3 regions of the Xenorhabdus siamensis genome follow, and region 1 is predicted to be linked to each of the others. Evidence: riboswitches for the same ligand, from Rfam matches in the RefSeq annotation. Region 1 holds a riboswitch; each other region holds the start of a gene.
What was found. A riboswitch is a leader RNA that binds a small molecule or an ion and turns the genes downstream of it on or off. The one in region 1 is predicted to bind thiamine pyrophosphate.
Positions count from the first base shown of each region.

Region 2: another riboswitch for thiamine pyrophosphate. It lies ahead of thiD (bifunctional hydroxymethylpyrimidine kinase/phosphomethylpyrimidine kinase); the one in region 1 lies ahead of thiB (thiamine ABC transporter substrate binding subunit).
Region 3: another riboswitch for thiamine pyrophosphate. It lies ahead of thiC (phosphomethylpyrimidine synthase ThiC); the one in region 1 lies ahead of thiB (thiamine ABC transporter substrate binding subunit).

Region 1 covers NZ_JBBMXE010000009.1:145,893-149,175, reverse strand. Annotated here, with positions in the region: gene thiP (thiamine/thiamine pyrophosphate ABC transporter permease ThiP) at 1-491, opposite strand, end outside; gene thiB (thiamine ABC transporter substrate binding subunit) at 467-1,492, opposite strand; TPP riboswitch at 1,625-1,730, opposite strand; gene rppH (RNA pyrophosphohydrolase) at 1,847-2,377, shown strand; gene ptsP (phosphoenolpyruvate--protein phosphotransferase) at 2,400-3,283, shown strand, end outside.
Region 2 covers NZ_JBBMXE010000019.1:50,421-53,703, forward strand. Annotated here, with positions in the region: gene AAC852_RS18035 (amino acid permease) at 1-283, shown strand, start outside; gene cspE (transcription antiterminator/RNA stability regulator CspE) at 1,065-1,274, shown strand; TPP riboswitch at 1,409-1,501, shown strand; gene thiD (bifunctional hydroxymethylpyrimidine kinase/phosphomethylpyrimidine kinase) at 1,542-2,342, shown strand; gene fbaB (class I fructose-bisphosphate aldolase) at 2,478-3,283, opposite strand, start outside.
Region 3 covers NZ_JBBMXE010000005.1:466,550-469,832, reverse strand. Annotated here, with positions in the region: gene nudC (NAD(+) diphosphatase) at 1-80, opposite strand, end outside; gene AAC852_RS05965 (HAD family hydrolase) at 334-996, shown strand; TPP riboswitch at 1,098-1,221, shown strand; gene thiC (phosphomethylpyrimidine synthase ThiC) at 1,424-3,283, shown strand, end outside.

The sequences.
Region 1 (3,283 bases):
CCTTCCAGCGACTGAAGCAGTAATCGTGTTGCCATTGGCATATTAAAGAAAATATGCGCCAACAAAATACCTTGCAGGCCGTAAGGGGTAAAACGGTATTCAATTCCTATCCATTGGCAAAGATTAGCCAGCCAGCCAATACGCCCATAAACCGTCAGTATGCCAAACAGGGCGACTAAAACAGGAAGTACCAGCGTCATGGCGCATAGACGTAAAAAAAGCGTTCTGCCCGGAAAATGACGGCGATAGAGCGCCCTTGCCAGAAATATTGCAGGTATGACTGAGAATAAAGCAGACAAAAACGCCTGCCAGAAAGTAAAGCGAATGACATGCCATAGATAGTTGTCACTCAAAAATGTCTGCCAGTGGCTTTCAGGCGCGTTAAACCAAAGTGCCCCGAAAGCTGACAAAGCAATGAGAAGCAGCAAGCCGGAGGCAATTACCCCCGGCAGTAACCAACCCGCAATTAACGGCTTACAGCACTTTGCCATGTACGGATCCATTGTGTACGGTGTTTTGCTACTTCATCTGCATTGAATTGCAGTGATTTCGCAGGCACGGGCAGTTGCTTGAAAACTTCTGGCAGAGGTATGTCAATCACGGGATACATCCACTGGGTGGTCGGAATAGTTTGCTGAAATGCGGGTGAAACCATGAATTGCATGAATCTCTGTGCCAGTTCAGGCTGTTTGCTGGAAGCCAACTGGGCAGCGACTTCAATTTGTAAATAGTGCCCCTCATTGAATACAGCAGCAGCGTAATTATCTTTTTTCTCGGTTACGATGTGATAACCCGGTGATGTAGTATAGCTAAGCACCATATCCCCTTCACCTTTCAGAAATAATCCATAAGCCTCACTCCAGCCTTTGGTGACAGTCAGTGTTTTTTTGGCGATTTTCTGCCACTCCTGTGCAGCATTATCACCATAGATATCCTGTATCCAGAGTAAAAAACCTAACCCAGGAGTACTGGTGCGTGGATCCTGATAAATAATCTTCCAATTCTGGCGGCTGTTAATAAGCTCTTCCATGCTTTTAGGGGGATTAGGCAAGGTATTTTTGTTGTAAATAAAGGCAAAATAACCGAAATCGTAAGGGATAAAGGTGTTGTTATTCCATGTGACAGGCAATTTTAATTTTGTCGTATCAATACGGCTTGCAGTGAATAATCCAGTCTGTTGAGCAGCTTGGAGCAGGTTATTATCTAACCCCAGAACAATATCTGCCGATGCTTTTTTGCCTTCCATTCTTATACGGTTCAGCAAAGATACACCATCTTCCAGGGCGACGAGTTTCAATTCACAATCACATTCCGCTTCAAAAGCTTTTTTAATAATAGGGCCAGGGCCCCACTCAGAAGCGAATGAATCATAAGTGTAAACGGTTAATATGGGCTTTGCTTGTGCTGCCTGAGCAAAAGCACATGCAGAGAACGATAATGCACTTATCGCAATAAATCGCGCGATAAATCGGAAAAATAAATGCTTAAACACTTTGCTCTCCTGTAGTTATCAATAATCGTTATTAAAAATAGTTATTAACAGTAGCTATTAGCGCTCATAATTAAATGCGTTATCAGCAAATTGGTAAAAGATTTGAGAAAGTGCCAGATAAAATGACTATTTATAGAATAGCAACTCAAATCCCTACGCCAGTATCAGCCGGATCAGGTTCTACGGGTTTGTTCTCAGCGATGTTGCCCCGGCAACAATCGCACCCCGTTGAGATGACTGTATTGTAGAGACTTCGGTTGTGACTGCAAAGTCCCATCATAGAGGTTTACCGCTTAAGATGAGTGTGAAACAATTAGCTATCTTTTCAAATTCGTTTTATCGAGAGGTAGTCTGGTGATCGATGATGATGGCTACCGCCCGAATGTAGGAATTGTAATTTGTAATCGTCAAGGGCAGGTTCTGTGGGCCCGTCGTTATGGGCAGCATTCCTGGCAGTTTCCTCAAGGGGGCATCAATCCAGGGGAATCACCAGAACAAGCGATGTATCGTGAGTTGTTCGAAGAAGTTGGTTTAAATCGCAAAGACGTACGGGTTCTTGCCTCCACCCGTAGCTGGTTGCGTTACAAATTACCCAAGCGTTTGGTGCGTTGGGATACAAAGCCCGTTTGTATTGGGCAAAAGCAACGCTGGTTTTTATTGCAGTTGCTTTGTAATGAAACAGATATTAATGTGCAGCGCAGTAGTACACCAGAGTTTGATGGATGGCGTTGGGTGAGCTATTGGTATCCTGTCAGACAAGTTGTTTCTTTTAAACGAGATGTATACCGCCGTGTGATGAAAGAATTTTCTTCCATTGTGATGCCAATGCAGGAATCTACTTCACAACCCTATTCAACCTATATATATCGTCGTAGAAGAAGTTAGATAATTAAATTAGGTAATCGTTATGCTCATGCGCTTACGGGAAATAGTTGAAAAAGTTGCGATGGCAACAAATTTATCGGAAGCGCTTGGAGTATTAGTCAATGAAACCTGTTTAGCAATGAACACGGATGTTTGTTCTATTTATCTGGCAGACCATCAGCGTTGTTGCTATTACCTGATGGCTACTAAGGGGTTGAAAAAGCCAGAAAAACGCGTGATCAGCCTCTCCTTTAATGAAGGCGTTGTGGGTGAAGTTGGGCGTTTGTCGGAATTAATCAACCTTGCTGATGTGCGTGATCATCCTAGTTTCAAATATATTCCTCAAGTAGAAGAAGAAAATCTGCGGGCCTTTTTAGGGGCTCCAATTATTTATCGTCGCCAATTGCAAGGGATTTTGGTCGTTCAACAAAATGAACGCCGATTATTTGATGAAAGTGAAGAGTCCTTTATGGTGACACTTGCTATGCAATTGGCTGCGATCCTTGCTCAAGCGCAGACCCGCGGGCTGTTTGGTCAGTATCGCCAGACACGTATCAAGGCCCTGGCGGTTTCCGATGGCATTGTCATGGCTCAGGGATGGCAGGATTGTTCTCAGCCATCGCTCGAACAAGTATTTGAAGCATCAACACTGAATTATCAGGCTGAACGTTCTCGTTTGACCCAAGCCCTTGAACTGGCAACCACAGAATGTCGTCGAATAAGCAAACGATTTACCGCCAGTTCACAAAAAGAAAGTGCGGCTATTTTTGATCTCTATTCCCATTTACTGAACGATCCCAAACTTAAACAGGATCTGTTTCATTCCGTTGATAGCGGCTTTATCGCAGAATGGGCAGTTAAGACCGTGATTGAGAAATACGCAGAACAATTCGCCAGCCTGCAAGATGCTTATATGCGGGAAAGAGC
Region 2 (3,283 bases), on a different contig from region 1:
TTTGATGGCATTGGTAGTTACAACGCTGGTGATTAACTGGATTATGATCTGTATATCACATTTGAAATTTCGCACTGCAAAAAATGCAGAAGGTGTTAAGACAAAATTCCAGGCGTTTTGGTATCCATTTGGTAATTTTCTCTGTTTGATTTTCTTGGCTTTTATTCTTGTTATTATTCTGATGATGCCTGATATACGTATATCAGTTATTCTGATGCCGTTTTGGATCGGGATATTATGGGTAGGTTATTTATCTTCCAAATCAAATAAGGTTAAGACATAAATTGTCTTGCTGAAAATACGTACACTTTTCCAGCCGGGTATTATGCTCGGCTGAATTTTATAATGAAATCAATTTTATTAGAGCGTTATGGTAAAGTGTTATTTCAGAAAAAGAAAATTGTTTAAAAAAACATCCCTGAAAAATTGCATATAAAATGAATGTTATCTTATGATGATATTTACTTGTAGATTGATATCTGAACGATTTGTTATTTAAAGTCCAGTCACTCCGGTGTTATAAACATTATGTAATCATCTGACATATTGTGAGAATAGCAGAGTTTAAAAGTTGCAGTATGAGTATTTTAATTGAACAATATTTAATAAAGGCTAAACAAAACGTAAACTAGCCAAATTTGGAGTAATCATATTTTACTTTCAAACATTAACATAAAATTAGCTATCGTTTTATTGCTTCTTCAATTTATTTTGGAAATTATAACTCTCTAGAGTACCTCTTAATAGGTGTAGAAAACAGAATTATATATTAAATAAGTAAAAATGATTTCATTAAGTTAATGTTTTATTTCTCCTTCAATTCATATAGTTATGTAATATAAATGCTTTCGAGCAATATTAAATCAGAATAGATATTAAGAATTTAAAATATGTGCGTTAGCTCGTGCACCTGAAAAAAATGGCTTGCGATTATATAAAGAGTATGTGATAAAACATCTGGGTAAACGAAGTACTGTTTCTGTTAATGAATAGCAGCAACGAATACTGGTTTGTTTCTTTTTATGCCAATCGGCGAATAAAGTGATTCAAAGGAAATTTTTGAAATGGCAAAAATCACTGGTACTGTGAAGTGGTTCAACGAGTCTAAAGGTTTTGGTTTTATTACTCCAGCTGATGGCAGCAAAGATGTATTTGTACATTTTTCTGCAATTATGAAAGATGGATTTAAAACATTGTCCGAAGGCCAACAAGTTGAGTTTGAAATTCAGGATGGTCCTAAAGGTCCAGCCGCTGCAAATGTCACGACTTTATAGTAAGAAGTAGTAACAAATTTATTTTAGCTGGTATATTGGTGGCTGGCTGAATATATCTATCGTTAATCTTTTCCATTAATTAACGATAACATATTGCAAATATCACTCTATTGGGATACTAATAGAGTGATTTTTACTTTGGCTCGGGGCGTTCTTAAATGAACTGAGAAGTACCCGTATTACCTGATCTGGATAATGCCAGCGTAGGGAAGTCTTGGTATCTCTGGTTTGATACCCGCTTTTCTTGGGCTGGTGGTAGGAACTACCATCATGAGAATTAATTCATTGACCATTGCAGGAACCGATCCTAGCGGTGGTGCCGGCATTCAAGCTGATCTAAAAACATTTTCTGCACTTGGCGTATATGGAACAACTGTAATAACAGCTCTCGTTGCGCAAAATACAACAGGAGTGCAGACAGTTTATAATATTGAACCTAATTTTATTTCTGCCCAACTTGAATCTGTACTTTCAGATGTCAGAATAGATAGTGTTAAGATCGGTATGTTGTCTAATTCTGCCAATGTTCATGTTGTTTCAGAAGCTTTCCACCGTTATCCGGTTCCTTATATCGTGTTAGATACCGTTATGCTGGCTAAAAGCGGTGATCCTTTACTATCGCAGGAAGCGGTAAAAGCTATGATGGAATTATTATTGCCCATTGTTTCTTTGATTACACCAAATTTGCCCGAAGCTGCAACGTTATTGAAATGCTCTCTTGCTAAAACAGAAGATGAAATGTTGCAACAAGGACGCGAATTGTTATCGATGGGATGCCAGGCTGTTTTATTGAAAGGAGGGCATTTGGACAATAAAGAAAGCCCGGATTGGCTGTTTACGTCTGAAGGAGAGTGGCGTTTTACGGCTCCCAGAGTTAAGACACGCCATACACATGGAACGGGTTGCACTTTGTCGGCTGCTCTTGCAGCGCTGCGGCCGCGTTATGCCGATTGGCAGAGTACAATACCCGTGGCAAAGGCCTATTTGCAGAATGCTTTAATGCAGGCAGGTACGCTGGATGTCGGGAAAGGCATAGGGCCTGTACATCATTTTCATCAATGGTGGTAGGAAATGTGGTAATAATTGGTAATAAAATGTGGTAATAAATAGTAGTAGGAATTATCACAACAATATCGTGGTATTGCGATTAAAAATGGGGATATGAAATCCCCATTTTTAATACAGTAAATTAAGCAAATTCTATCAGGCGATGGTGACGCTTTTGTCAAGATACACATCCTGAACAGAATGGATCAATGAAACGCCTTCTTTCATTGATTTCTTAAATGCTTTGCGTCCTAGGATCAGTCCCATACCTCCGGCACGTTTGTTGATGACTGCGGTACGGACAGAATCACTCAGATCATTCACCCCGGAAGCTCCGCCAGAATTGATCAAACCTGCACGTCCCATATAGCAGTTGGCGAGTTGATAGCGAACCAAGTCGATAGGGTGATCTGTTGTTAGATCAGTATAGACACGTTTATCTGTGTGTCCGAAACTGATTGCGGTATATCCGCCATTGGTTTCTGCCATTTTTTGCTTAACAATATCTGCGCCGATAGTCGCTGCTAGATGGTTTGCCTGACCAGTTAAATCGGCACTTGTATGGTAATCAACGCCATCTTTTTTGAAAGCTGAATTGCGTAAATAAGCCCACAACACAGTTACCATACCTAATTCATGCGCTCGTTCGAAAGCGGCAGAAATTTCCGCTATCTGGCGGCGTGATTCGGGAGAGCCGTAATAAATCGTAGCACCAACTGCAACTGCCCCTATATTAAATGCTTGCTCAACGCTGGCATACAAGGTTTGGTCATATTGAGCTGGATAGGTCAATGTCTCGTTGTGATTGAGTTTCACTAGAAACGGAATCTTATGGGCATAACGGCGAGAGACGGATGCCAGAACACCATAAGTTGAGGCAACACAGTTACATCCTGCTTCGATTGCTAATTCAACAATATTTTTAGGATCAAAATAGAGTGGGTTGGTTGCAAAAGAAGCAC
Region 3 (3,283 bases), on a different contig from region 1:
TCCCCTTGTGGTAGCCATACTCTATTTTCCAGACTGACAATCCACCAGCCTCGTTCTATACCTGTCAATTTTTTTTGCATCATCAATTCCATCATGTGTTGCATCGTATTTTGTGTTATAGCCAAATTAAGTTATAACCACATTAAAATGTTAATTAAATGTTATAAAAAATCAATATAAGTACAGCATACTCCTCTTCATCGTATTTTGTCTGCAATCTGTTATATTAATTACGTTTCTGAATGTTCATTTAATGCAGATAAAGTGTTTGATTTACTTTCAATCAATAATATGAAGGTATCAATAGGTATCCTAAATTAAGGAATAACAATTATGTCACAACAGATTGCCGTATTTGATCTGGATGACACCCTGATTTGTGGAGATTCCAGCCAGTTCTGGACCCATTATTTATGGGAAAAAGGCATCATTACAGACCCGCACTTTATAGAGGCAGACCAGAAAATGATATCGGATTACTGTGCAGGAAAGCTGAATATGCAAGCGTATCTGGCGACCAACTTGCAGGCACTCAGCCAAATTCCTCATGAGCAAATAGATATCTGGCTGACCGATTTTGTGGAAACCAAAATCAAACCTGTCTTCTATCCTGCCGCCAGAAAACAATTAGATATCTACCGCCATCAAAACATTCCTGTCATCATCATTTCTGCCACCGTTTCTTTTGTCGTTAAGAAAATCGCTACTGCATTTGGAATACAAACAGCAATGGGGATTGATATGGTAATGAAAGATGGTTGTTATACCGGAGATATTCAGGGCATCCCTACTTTCCGGGAAGGGAAAGTTGCCCGCTTACAACAATGGCTGACAGAACAGAATTTATCGCCACAACATATCTATTTTTATACAGACTCTGCGAATGACTTACCAATGTGCCGATTTGCCAGCGAAGTTTTTACCGTCAATCCAGATAGACAATTGCAGGCGGCGGCAGAAGCTCATGGTTGGAAACAATTGAATTGGACTTTATAGTCAAGCCATTAACCTCAGGAAGTCAGTTTCACACGAAGAATACTGGTTTCAGCTCAGCGTTTTCTGGTTGCAGTTTTCAGAATCCCCTTTATACTCTGGGTGTTTTCTTGTCGGAGTGCCTAGCGTTCATCTGTATCACGGTGGACACAGGCTGAGACCGTTTATTCGGGATCCGCAGAACCTGATCGGGCTAATACCCGCGAAGGGAACAAGAGTAATCACCCCGCTGATAGGTTCTTCTTTTTGTTGTACAGATTGTTGTACAAATAAGTTGTCGTGCAAATAAATCTGTTCGGATGACATAATTCAGCAATCAACCATTACTCCCTGCGAGCTCCAGACAAGCAATTTTCTCAACTTAAGCCCTCTCTGAGCGTCATGTTTATTTGCGCAATGAGACAGGCGATAACACAGTCAGGAATTTGCTATGTCTAATGCGATTAATAACAACAGCGTTACCTCTACCGCTAACATTATCCCTGCAACCAATATCTCACCTAAAGCTCATCCAGCACGGCCACGTAAAGCCCAACGAGATGCAGCACAGGAATTTATCAGTTCGATTCAAGGTGTGACATTTCCCAATTCAAACCGTATTTATCTGGCAGGATCACGCGAAGATATTCAGGTTCCCATGCGGGAAATTCAGTTATCTCCCACACTGATTGGCGGAACGAAAGAGGATCCTCAATTTGAGGAGAATGAACCCGTACCTGTTTATGACACTTCCGGCCCTTATGGTGATCCAGAAGCCATACTGGACGTAAAAACGGGTTTGCAGAAAATCCGCCAACCGTGGATTGAAGAGCGCAATGATACTGAACCTGTTGCAAGACTCAGTTCTGACTTTACTCAACAGCGTCTTACAGATGCCGGACTGGATCACCTGCGCTTCAAACATCGTTCTCAGCCATTGAAAGCCAAACAGGGCAAGCGCGTGACTCAATTGTACTATGCACGACAAGGTATCATCACACCGGAAATGGAATTCATCGCACTGCGTGAAAATATGGGACGTGAACGTATCCGCAGTCAGGTACTACGCCAACAACATGCAGGGCAAAGTTTCGGCGCAAACTTACCGGATAACATCACCCCTGAATTTGTCCGTCAGGAAGTCGCATCTGGCCGTGCGATTATTCCTGCTAACATTAATCATCCAGAATCTGAACCGATGATTATCGGTCGTAATTTTTTGGTAAAAGTTAATGCCAATATCGGTAATTCCTCTGTCACTTCCTCTATCGAAGAAGAAGTCGAAAAATTGATTTGGTCTACCCGTTGGGGAGCTGACACGGTAATGGATCTCTCCACCGGACGCTACATCCACGAAACCCGTGAATGGATACTACGTAACAGCCCAGTACCCATCGGCACAGTCCCTATTTATCAAGCACTGGAAAAAGTCAATGGCATCGCGGAAAACCTGACATGGGAAATATTTCGCGATACGTTACTGGAGCAGGCTGAACAAGGCGTGGATTATTTCACCATCCATGCGGGGGTGTTGCTGCGTTACGTTCCTATGACCGCCAAGCGCCTGACAGGCATTGTTTCCCGTGGTGGTTCAATTATGGCGAAATGGTGCCTTTCCCATCATCAGGAAAATTTTCTCTATACCCACTTTTGTGAAATTTGTGAAATTTGTACGGCCTACGACGTTTCCCTCTCTTTGGGGGACGGATTGCGCCCCGGCTCCATTCAGGATGCTAATGATGAAGCTCAATTTGCCGAACTGTATACCCTCGGTGAGCTGACCAAAATCGCCTGGGAATATGATGTACAGGTGATGATAGAAGGGCCGGGGCATATTCCGATGCAGTTAATTCGCCGCAATATGACAGAAGAACTGGAGCACTGCCACGAAGCACCATTCTATACCTTGGGACCACTGACAACGGATATTGCGCCGGGTTATGACCATTTCACCTCCGGTATTGGTGCTGCAATGATCGGTTGGTTCGGCTGTGCCATGCTGTGTTATGTTACGCCCAAAGAGCATCTCGGCCTGCCAAACAAAGAAGATGTGAAGCAAGGGCTGATCACCTACAAAATCGCCGCTCATGCAGCAGATCTTGCTAAAGGTCATCCCGGTGCACAAATCCGCGATAACGCCATGTCAAAAGCTCGTTTTGAATTCCGTTGGGAAGATCAATTTAATCTGGCACTTGATCCTGAAACTGCCCGCGCTTACCACGATGAAACCTTACCACAAGAATCCGGTAAGGTTGCTCACTTCTGCTCAATGTGTGGGCCAAAATTCTGTTCAATGAAGATCACGCAAGAT